One region of the Serratia sp. 2723 genome, then DNA from elsewhere that is predicted to be linked to it. Evidence: predicted binding sites of a transcription regulator. Region 1 holds the regulator's gene; the other holds the start of a gene.
The links. The regulator Fur, encoded in region 1, represses iron uptake genes when iron is present. The targets are predictions, from matches to a motif close to ATAATAATGAGAACNACTATCAA.
Positions count from the first base shown of each region.

Region 2: feoA (ferrous iron transporter A) is a predicted target of Fur. The motif match lies at 2,416-2,438, and genes of this name have one in related genera.

Region 1 covers NZ_JBNDIN010000003.1:56,386-60,541, reverse strand. Annotated here, with positions in the region: gene ABIE29_RS05170 (beta-N-acetylhexosaminidase) at 1-836, shown strand, start outside; gene fur (ferric iron uptake transcriptional regulator) at 981-1,427, opposite strand; gene fldA (flavodoxin FldA) at 1,737-2,276, opposite strand; gene ybfE (LexA regulated protein) at 2,480-2,767, opposite strand; gene ybfF (esterase) at 3,015-3,797, opposite strand; gene seqA (replication initiation negative regulator SeqA) at 4,038-4,156, shown strand, end outside.
Region 2 covers NZ_JBNDIN010000010.1:76,225-80,380, forward strand. Annotated here, with positions in the region: gene feoB (Fe(2+) transporter permease subunit FeoB) at 1-1,985, opposite strand, end outside; gene feoA (ferrous iron transporter A) at 2,061-2,285, opposite strand; gene ABIE29_RS15795 (Hsp70 family protein) at 3,079-4,156, shown strand, end outside.

The DNA.
Region 1 (4,156 bases):
TTGACAGAATGCAGGCGTGGCAGGACGGCCTGAAAGATGCCAAAGACTCGAAGGCCTTTGCGACCAAGCATGTGGCGGTGAACTTCTGGGATACCCTGTACTGGGGTGGTTTCGACTCGGCTAACGACTGGGCGAACAAGGGTTATGACGTGGTGATCTCTAACCCGGACTACGTCTATATGGACTTCCCATATGAAGTCAGCCCGGACGAACACGGTTATTACTGGGGCACCCGCTTCAGCGACGAGCAGAAGATCTTCAGCTTTGCGCCGAACAACCTGCCGCAGAACGCCGAAACCTCGGTTGACCGTGACGGTAACCACTTCACCGCCAAGAGCGACAAACCATGGCCGGGCGCATATGGTCTTTCCGCACAACTGTGGAGCGAAGTCGTGCGTACCGACCAGCAGATGGAATACATGATTTACCCACGTGCAGTGTCGCTTGCAGAGCGTGCATGGCACCGCGCCAGCTGGGAGCAGGATTACAAAGCTGGCCGTGAGTACAAAGGTGGCGAAACCCACCAGGTCGATACCAAAACCCTGGACCAGGACTGGCTGCGCTTTGCTAACCTGATTGGTCAACGTGAGCTGGCCAAGATGGATAAAGCGGGCGTGAGCTATCGCCTGCCGGTTCCAGGTGCACGTATCGTCGGTGGTCAGTTGGAAGCGAATATTTCTCTGCCAGGTTTGGGGATTGAATATTCCACCGACGGCGGCAAACAGTGGCAGCGCTATGACGATAAAGCGCGCCCTGCGGTAGCGGGTGACGTGCAAATCCGTGCAATCAGCCCGGACGGCAAACGCTTCAGCCGCGCCGAACCGGTGAAAGCGTAAAATAGTGCGAGGTGAGAGCAAACTGCAATAGTGATCATTGAGTGGATATTTTTCCCCGGGCCTGTCCGGGGATTTTTTTCTCTGTCATCCGGGCATAAAAAAACCGCCATGTAGGCGGTTTTCGCGTTCTGGCGCGGGCCAGAATCAATTCTTGTCGTGCAGCGCTTCGTTCTCGCGGCAATCGCCGGTTTCACAGTGGCCGTACAGGTACAGGCTGTGGTTGGTGAGCTTGATACCGTGTTGCTTGGCGATATCGCGCTGACGCACTTCGATGGATTCGTCGCTGAACTCGATCACTTTGCCGCAGTCCAGGCAAATCAGGTGATCGTGGTGGTGTTGCTGAGTCAGTTCGAATACCGACTTGCCGCCTTCAAAATTGTGGCGTGTCACAATACCTGCGTCGTCAAACTGGTTCAGCACGCGGTATACCGTGGCCAGGCCAATTTCTTCGCCCATATCTATCAGTTTTTTGTACAGATCTTCCGCACTGACGTGATGGCATGCCGGATCCTGCAAGACTTCCAGGATTTTGAGTCGCGGAAGAGTGACTTTTAAGCCAGCCTTCTTCAATGCGGAGTTGTTATCAGTCATGCGGATTCAGTCCTGTTACTATGCTAATCAAGTTGAGGCGTTCTCGCCTATGGCATCGGTCGGCACAAAGCGTTAATCGCGTCTCATTATAGAACCGGTTGCTGCAAATAGAAACCGCCGGTTGTTAACAAACATATCTTTGCACTTTTACAGGGTAATCATGCAAAGCTTTGATGGATGGGATAAACCGATGTCTTAGTCTACCGTGGCGAGGCAGGAAGTTACAAACTTGTAGCTTCTATTGCTCTAATCCGTGATGCCGATAACAGAAGGGCGCAGTATACGGCGCCCCTACAATATGTTCAGAGCTTAGCCGACGATCTCGGCCAGGCTCAGCTCTTCACTGATTTGCTTGACCCAGGCGTCTACGCGTTCGTTGGTCAGCTCAGGTTGACGATCTTCGTCAATGGCCAGCCCGATAAAGTGATCGTCATCTGCCAGACCCTTGGAGGCTTCGAAATGGTAGCCTTTGGTTGGCCAATGGCCGACGATGGCCGCACCGCGTGGTTCAATGATGTCGCGGATGGTGCCCATCGCATCGCAGAAATATTCCGCGTAGTCTTCCTGATCGCCACAGCCAAACAGCGCTACCAGCTTGCCGTTAAAGTCGATATCTTCCAGCGTCGGGAAGAAATCATCCCAGTCGCACTGTGCTTCGCCGTAGTACCAGGTTGGGATACCGAGCAGCAGGATGTCAAACGCTGCCAGATCTTCTTTACTGCTTTTGGCGATGTCGTGGATTTCTGCCACGTCGTTGCCGAATTTTTGCTGAAGCGTCTTTTGGATCATCTTGGCAATGTTTTCGGTATTGCCAGTGTCGCTGCCAAAGAAAATGCCTACATGAGCCATAGTGAGAATAACCTTTTAATTCAAATGAATGTATTGCGTAAACGCGGCCTGAGGCGCTGCCAAGGGAAGGCTTGCTCAGCCGTAAATGCGTATCATGCCAGAAATTTGCCCTGAGGTTTTATCGCGTTTATGCGATGCCTCAGCGGAGGTGGAACCGATCTGGCGTCATCCTTAACGCCGTGCCGCGCGTGCGGCAGCAGAGATCAGTGTTCTGGCTGTTCTTCCGCCAGTTGGGCCAACAGCATTTGTTCGATCAATTCGCTGCGGCTGATATTGCGCTGGTCGGCCAGTTTGTTCAGAGCATCTACCGCGTCTGCGTTGATTTTCAGCTCCACACGCCGTAATCCACGCACTTTGTCCCGTCGTAGCTGATTGCGCTTATTAATTCTAAGCTGTTCATCACGGGAAAGCGGGTTGGTTTTCGGGCGCCCTGGACGGCGTTCATCTGCGAACAAATCCAGCGTCGTGCGATCCGTTTGTTCTTTTGCCATTGTTGCGCTACTGCAAGGGAGTTTGCATCAAAAAGCGGTTTACGCTTCCTGACGGTTTGATTTACACAATTCGGGCCAATAAACCCTAACCCAAATTCGCCCCCAGCCAAGCGCAGCTTCACACCTGGACAGGGTGGCAAAATTATAGCGCGCCATATTACCCCAGCAGATGGAGCAACGACAATGCCTAACTTAGCCACAAACGCGCTAAGCTATTCTGTCTAGCGCGTTTTTTCGCCATTTAAGCTCACGGTTGGTCAATAAAACGGTGGATTGCCCGTAATACGGCGTCCGGTTTCTCTGCATGGACCCAGTGGCCGGAGCCTGCAACCACATAGGCGCGAGCCTGCGGGAACTGACGGGCGATGTCATCGCGGTAGCTATCCTGTACGTAAGGCGAGAGACCACCACGGATAAACAGCGTCGGGTGTGGCCAGGGGGGAACCTCTTTCCAGCCGATAATATTCTCATATTGCTCGATCAACACCGGCAGGTTGAACCGCCAACTGCCGGCATGGAAAGATTTCAACAGAAACTGGATCACACCTTCCTCATCCAGCGTGGCCCGCATGAGCTGCGCAGCCTGCTGACGCTGGGTGATACCCGCATCGGTGACGGCTTGCAGTGCGGTAAAGATCTGGTCATGGCGGCGAGTGTCGTAATCCACCGGGGCGATATCGATCGCCACCAGCCGTTCAATCCGCTCTGGGGCTAGTGCGGTCAACGCCATCGCCGCTTTGCCGCCCATCGAGTGACCGATCACGATGGCTCGCTCGATTTGCAAGTCGTCTAACAGCGTTAACAGATCCTGTGCCATCGCCGGGTAGGTCATCTCCGCTGCGCGCGGTGACAGCCCGTGATTGCGCAGATCGACCTTGATCACCGTATGCTGTTGGTTCAGATCGCGGGCCAGCACGCCCAGGTTATCCAGATTACCGAACAGACCGTGGATCAGGACGATTGGCAAGGTCGCGGGTGTGGCGGCCTCTGAGGCCAGTAATTGATAATGTAATTTCATGGCAAAGTTCATGACTTGATAACATTTAGTTAGGTTATCATGATTGCAGAGATATTGGTTTGCTCGCGCAATTTTGCTGTTATTTCATGGTATGGTGAATAGCTGGCGGCCAAGACGGTAGGCAATTGTCTGCTTTTGCCGTTTGGGGCAACATTGTGGTGTTCGCTCCCGCGCTTTTAACCTTATAATCCCATGGCTTGAATGCACGAGCTGGCTTCAGGTTCATAAGTAGAAAAAACGTACTGGATAAAGATGAAAACTATTGAAGTCGACGAAGAACTTTACCGCTATATTGCCAGCCACACGCAACATATTGGTGAAAGTGCGTCTGATATTTTACGGCGTATGTTGAAGTTTACCGCAGGCCAACC
Region 2 (4,156 bases), on a different contig from region 1:
GAAGTGCCAAATTTGCTGCTCATGACGCCCATTGAGCCCACGCCCATCTCACCATCGCCCTTGCTGGCTTCGATAGGGTTGGAGAGTACGCTCAGGCTGAAGGTGTTTTTCAGGCCCTGCCAGGTTTCATTGACGGCGGCACCGAGTTCATCAAGCAGATTGAAGTTGGCGGCATCGAAGTGCTCATTGGTGATGTTCTCTGCGGTGTACAGCGTATTGAGCGTGCCGACCACCACTTCTTTGGCCATCGCCCCAGTCACCAGCCCGACGGTTGCCTGCCAGTTATCATTATGTACGCCCATTGGCTGTAATAATGGGGTCAGCACTTTGGAAACCGAGGCCAGCGCTGAATCATTGATGCTGTCTACCGGCTGGCCGCTGAACGAGAAGCTGTTCAAGCCGCCAATAAAGATGCTGGCAATCACGATCACTTTCCCGGCGCGTAGCACGAAGCCCTTCAGGCGTTGCCAGGTTTGCAGCAGCAGGCTTTTCAGATGCGGCACGTGATAAACCGGCAGTTCCATCACGAACGGCGATGCTTCGCCACGCATGATGGTGTATTTCAGCACCAGGCCGGTGAGGATCGCCACCACGATGCCGAGCATATACAGTGAGAACACCACGCCCGCGCCATCCTGGCCGAAGAAGGCCGCGGCAAATACGGCGAAGATTGCCAAACGCGCGCCGCAGGACATAAAGGGGGCCATCATGATGGTGATCAACCGCTCGCGTGGGGCATCCAAGGTGCGTGCGCCCATAATGGACGGTACGTTACAGCCGAAGCCGACGATCAGCGGCACAAAGGATTTACCCGGCAGCCCGAGCGCCTGCATCAGGCGGTCCATCACAAATGCCGCTCGAGCCATATAGCCGGAGTCTTCCAGGAATGACAGGAACAGATACATCATGCCGATCTGGGGCACCAGCGGCAGCACGGTATTGATACCGCCGCCCACGCCCTGCGCCAGGAAGACGGTCAGCCACTGCGGGAAATGCAGGGTATAACCGACCCACTGAATGCCCTGGATAAAGATGGCTGCCGAACCGAGATCGAAGATCGGTTGCAGTGCACCGCCGATGTTGATCGCCAATACGAACATGATGTACATCACCAGCAGGAAGATGGGGACGCCCAGCCAGCGGTTGAGGATCACCCGATCCAGCACCTCCGTCAGGCGGTTTGGCAACGCCAGCTTTGAGTTGCTGACCGCATCGCAGATAGTGGCGATCGACTGGTAGCGGGCATCGGCAATGACCAGCGCGGGATCTTCCTGGTGCTGCTGTTGCAGCGCTAGCCTGGAATGTGTCAGTAGCTCGGTGGCTTTCCCGGCCAACTGATGGCTGTAGATGTCACCCTCCAGCATTTGCAGGGCCAGCCAGCGCCGTTGTTCGGTGGGGAGTTGTTGAGGCATGGCCTCGGTCAGCGTAGTGATTTCGTCTAGCAGCAGCGGTGGATAGGCCACCAGCGCTTTTAACTGGTTGAAGCGGTGATTGTCGATGGTCTGTTTCAGCAGGCCAATGCCGTCGGCTTTGGTGGAAACCATGGATACCACCGGGCAACCAAGACGCTCGGCCAGCGCGGCGACATCGATTTCAATATTCTGGCTCTTGGCAATATCTTGCATGTTCAAGGCCACGATGCACGGAATACCCAGCTCTAGTAGCTGCAGCGTCAGGTAGAGGTTGCGTTCCAGATTAGAGGCATCGACCACATTGATCAGCATATCTGCATTGCCGCTCAGGATGTAGTGACAGGCGATCTGCTCATCCAACGAGGTTTGTTCGGAGATGGTGGTGAGCGAGTAAGTGCCTGGTAAGTCCACTAGCGTGACCTGCGACTGCGGCGTCGAAAACTGGCCCTCTTTACGCTCAACCGTCACCCCAGCCCAGTTACCGACCCGCTGGCGTGCCCCGGTGAGCTGGTTGAACAGCGTCGTCTTGCCCGAGTTTGGGTTACCGATTAAGCCAATAGTGATTTTTTTCATAAACCAACGTGATATCAGTAAATTAAGTATCGGCCGCGTTTGCACACGGCAACTTCCTGAGGCGGGGATAGCGCGTTACGGTTGGCTATCGAGCAGGATCAGGTCTAAATCTTTTTTCCGCAGCACCAGGCTAACGCGGCGAGTTTTTATTTCTATCGGGTCGCCAAGCGGTGCCACGCGTACTACGTCAAACTGCGAGCCGGGCAGCATGCCAAGCGACAGTAATTTCTGGCGGTAGGCCGGGCTGATCTCGTTGGAGAAGCCGGTGATTTTATAGGTATGTTTAGGAAGCAGCTGCATATTGTCTTCTCAATGCGTTGGGCATTCCCACGGGAATGACACCTTCAGAACATTTGCTGCCCAGACTACCTGTGAAAAGGTGTATGGGGCCAGGAGCGCCGAGCCAAAAACAGAGCAATGAATACACAGAATCATAGTGATAACAATTATCGTATTCAATACGGAATGTATGGGCAATTGTAAATGCTGTCATATCTGCAATGGACGCCTTGCCAAGCCTAGTTTTAACACTAAGCCAAACGCACTGCAAATGAGCGCAAAAGGTTAATTAAGTTGCAAATTTGTACATTTTCTTGCGGAGATGAAACAGTTGTAGCTCTATTGGAGTGGCTGAGAGTGTCACGGCGCAGATCTGGCAACATCGCTTGCTGTAAATGAGAGGGGTAAGTATTTGTGTTTACGGCATAATCGATGGCCTGAAACGGCGGTGTTAATAAGGGTGTTAACAACGGAGTATTTTTACCGTTGCGGGGATGAAGGCGATGGCGGGAAACGGAGATGGTAAAAAATCGCCATTTTATTGCGGCAGGTCAAAATTGTCGGGGGGGGGGGGGGGAGGGGCGCTACTAGGTTGCACAAGAAAAGATGAAGGCGATGGGAACGAGCTACCGGCTAAATTTTTCAACTAAAGTAGAACATTACTTTCAAGCAAATAAATTCCATGGCGATGAGCTACCTAATGCCATCGTGCTAATATCAAACGATATATAAAAAACCCCCATCATGGACTAAGTTGCCACGCTTAATACGGCTGTACTAGCAGGCAAGCATCCTTCTTTACGAGGTCAGGACGATGTTACAGCAGCATGACGCTACCCCGGCAATCGGCATCGATTTAGGCACCACCAATAGCCTCATTAGTGTCTGGCAAGACGGGGAGTCGCGCTTAATCCCCAATGTGCTCAATGAATTTCTTACCCCCTCGGTCGTCAGCATTGATGAAGATGGGACGATACTGGTTGGTCGCTCTGCGTTATCTCGCCTGACGACTCACCCGCAAAAGACGGCAGCGCTGTTTAAACGTTACATGGGCAGCAAGAAGAAATTCAAACTGGACCAACAGACGTTTGACGCCCCAGAGCTATCGGCAATCGTGTTGAAATCGCTGAAATCAGACGCAGAAAGTTTTCTTGGCCAGCCGATCCGCGACGTTGTGATTTCGGTACCTGCCTATTTTAGCGATGAGCAACGTAAGCAGACCCGCTTTGCCGCTGAACTGGCCGGTTTGAATGCGGTGCGGCTGATTAATGAACCGACTGCGGCTTCGATGGCTTATGGCCTGCACACCCAAGGGGTTGGCCGTACTTTGGTGTTTGACCTGGGCGGGGGCACTTTTGACGTCACGGTATTGGAATATGATCTGCCGCTGATTGAGGTGCACGCTTCGGCGGGTGATAACTATCTTGGCGGTGAAGATTTCACCCAGGCAATCATTAAAGCCTGCCTCAACGAATGGCAACTGAACGCCTCGCAGATCGCGCCCCATGATATGGCACGGCTGTATGATTGCGTCGAGCAGTGGAAATGCCAGCTTAATCAGCAACAGGGCTCATATCAGTTGCATTGGCAATGGCAGGATAGGCAATGGGAAATAGAGCTGGATGAGCGTAAAGCTGGGGAGATCTGGCTGCCGCTGCTGAATCGCCTGCGAGCACCGATTGAGCAGGTGCTGCACGATGCTCGTTTGCAACCGCAGCAGATGGATCACCTGGTATTGGTCGGCGGAGCCACTAAGCTGAACACCATCCAGAAACTGGTGGTGAAGCTATTTGGTCAGTTGCCGCATCAGCACCTAGATCCCAGAACCATCGTAGCGCTGGGTGCCGCAGTACATGCCGCCTGCCGCCTGCGCGATCAGAATATCGACGAAG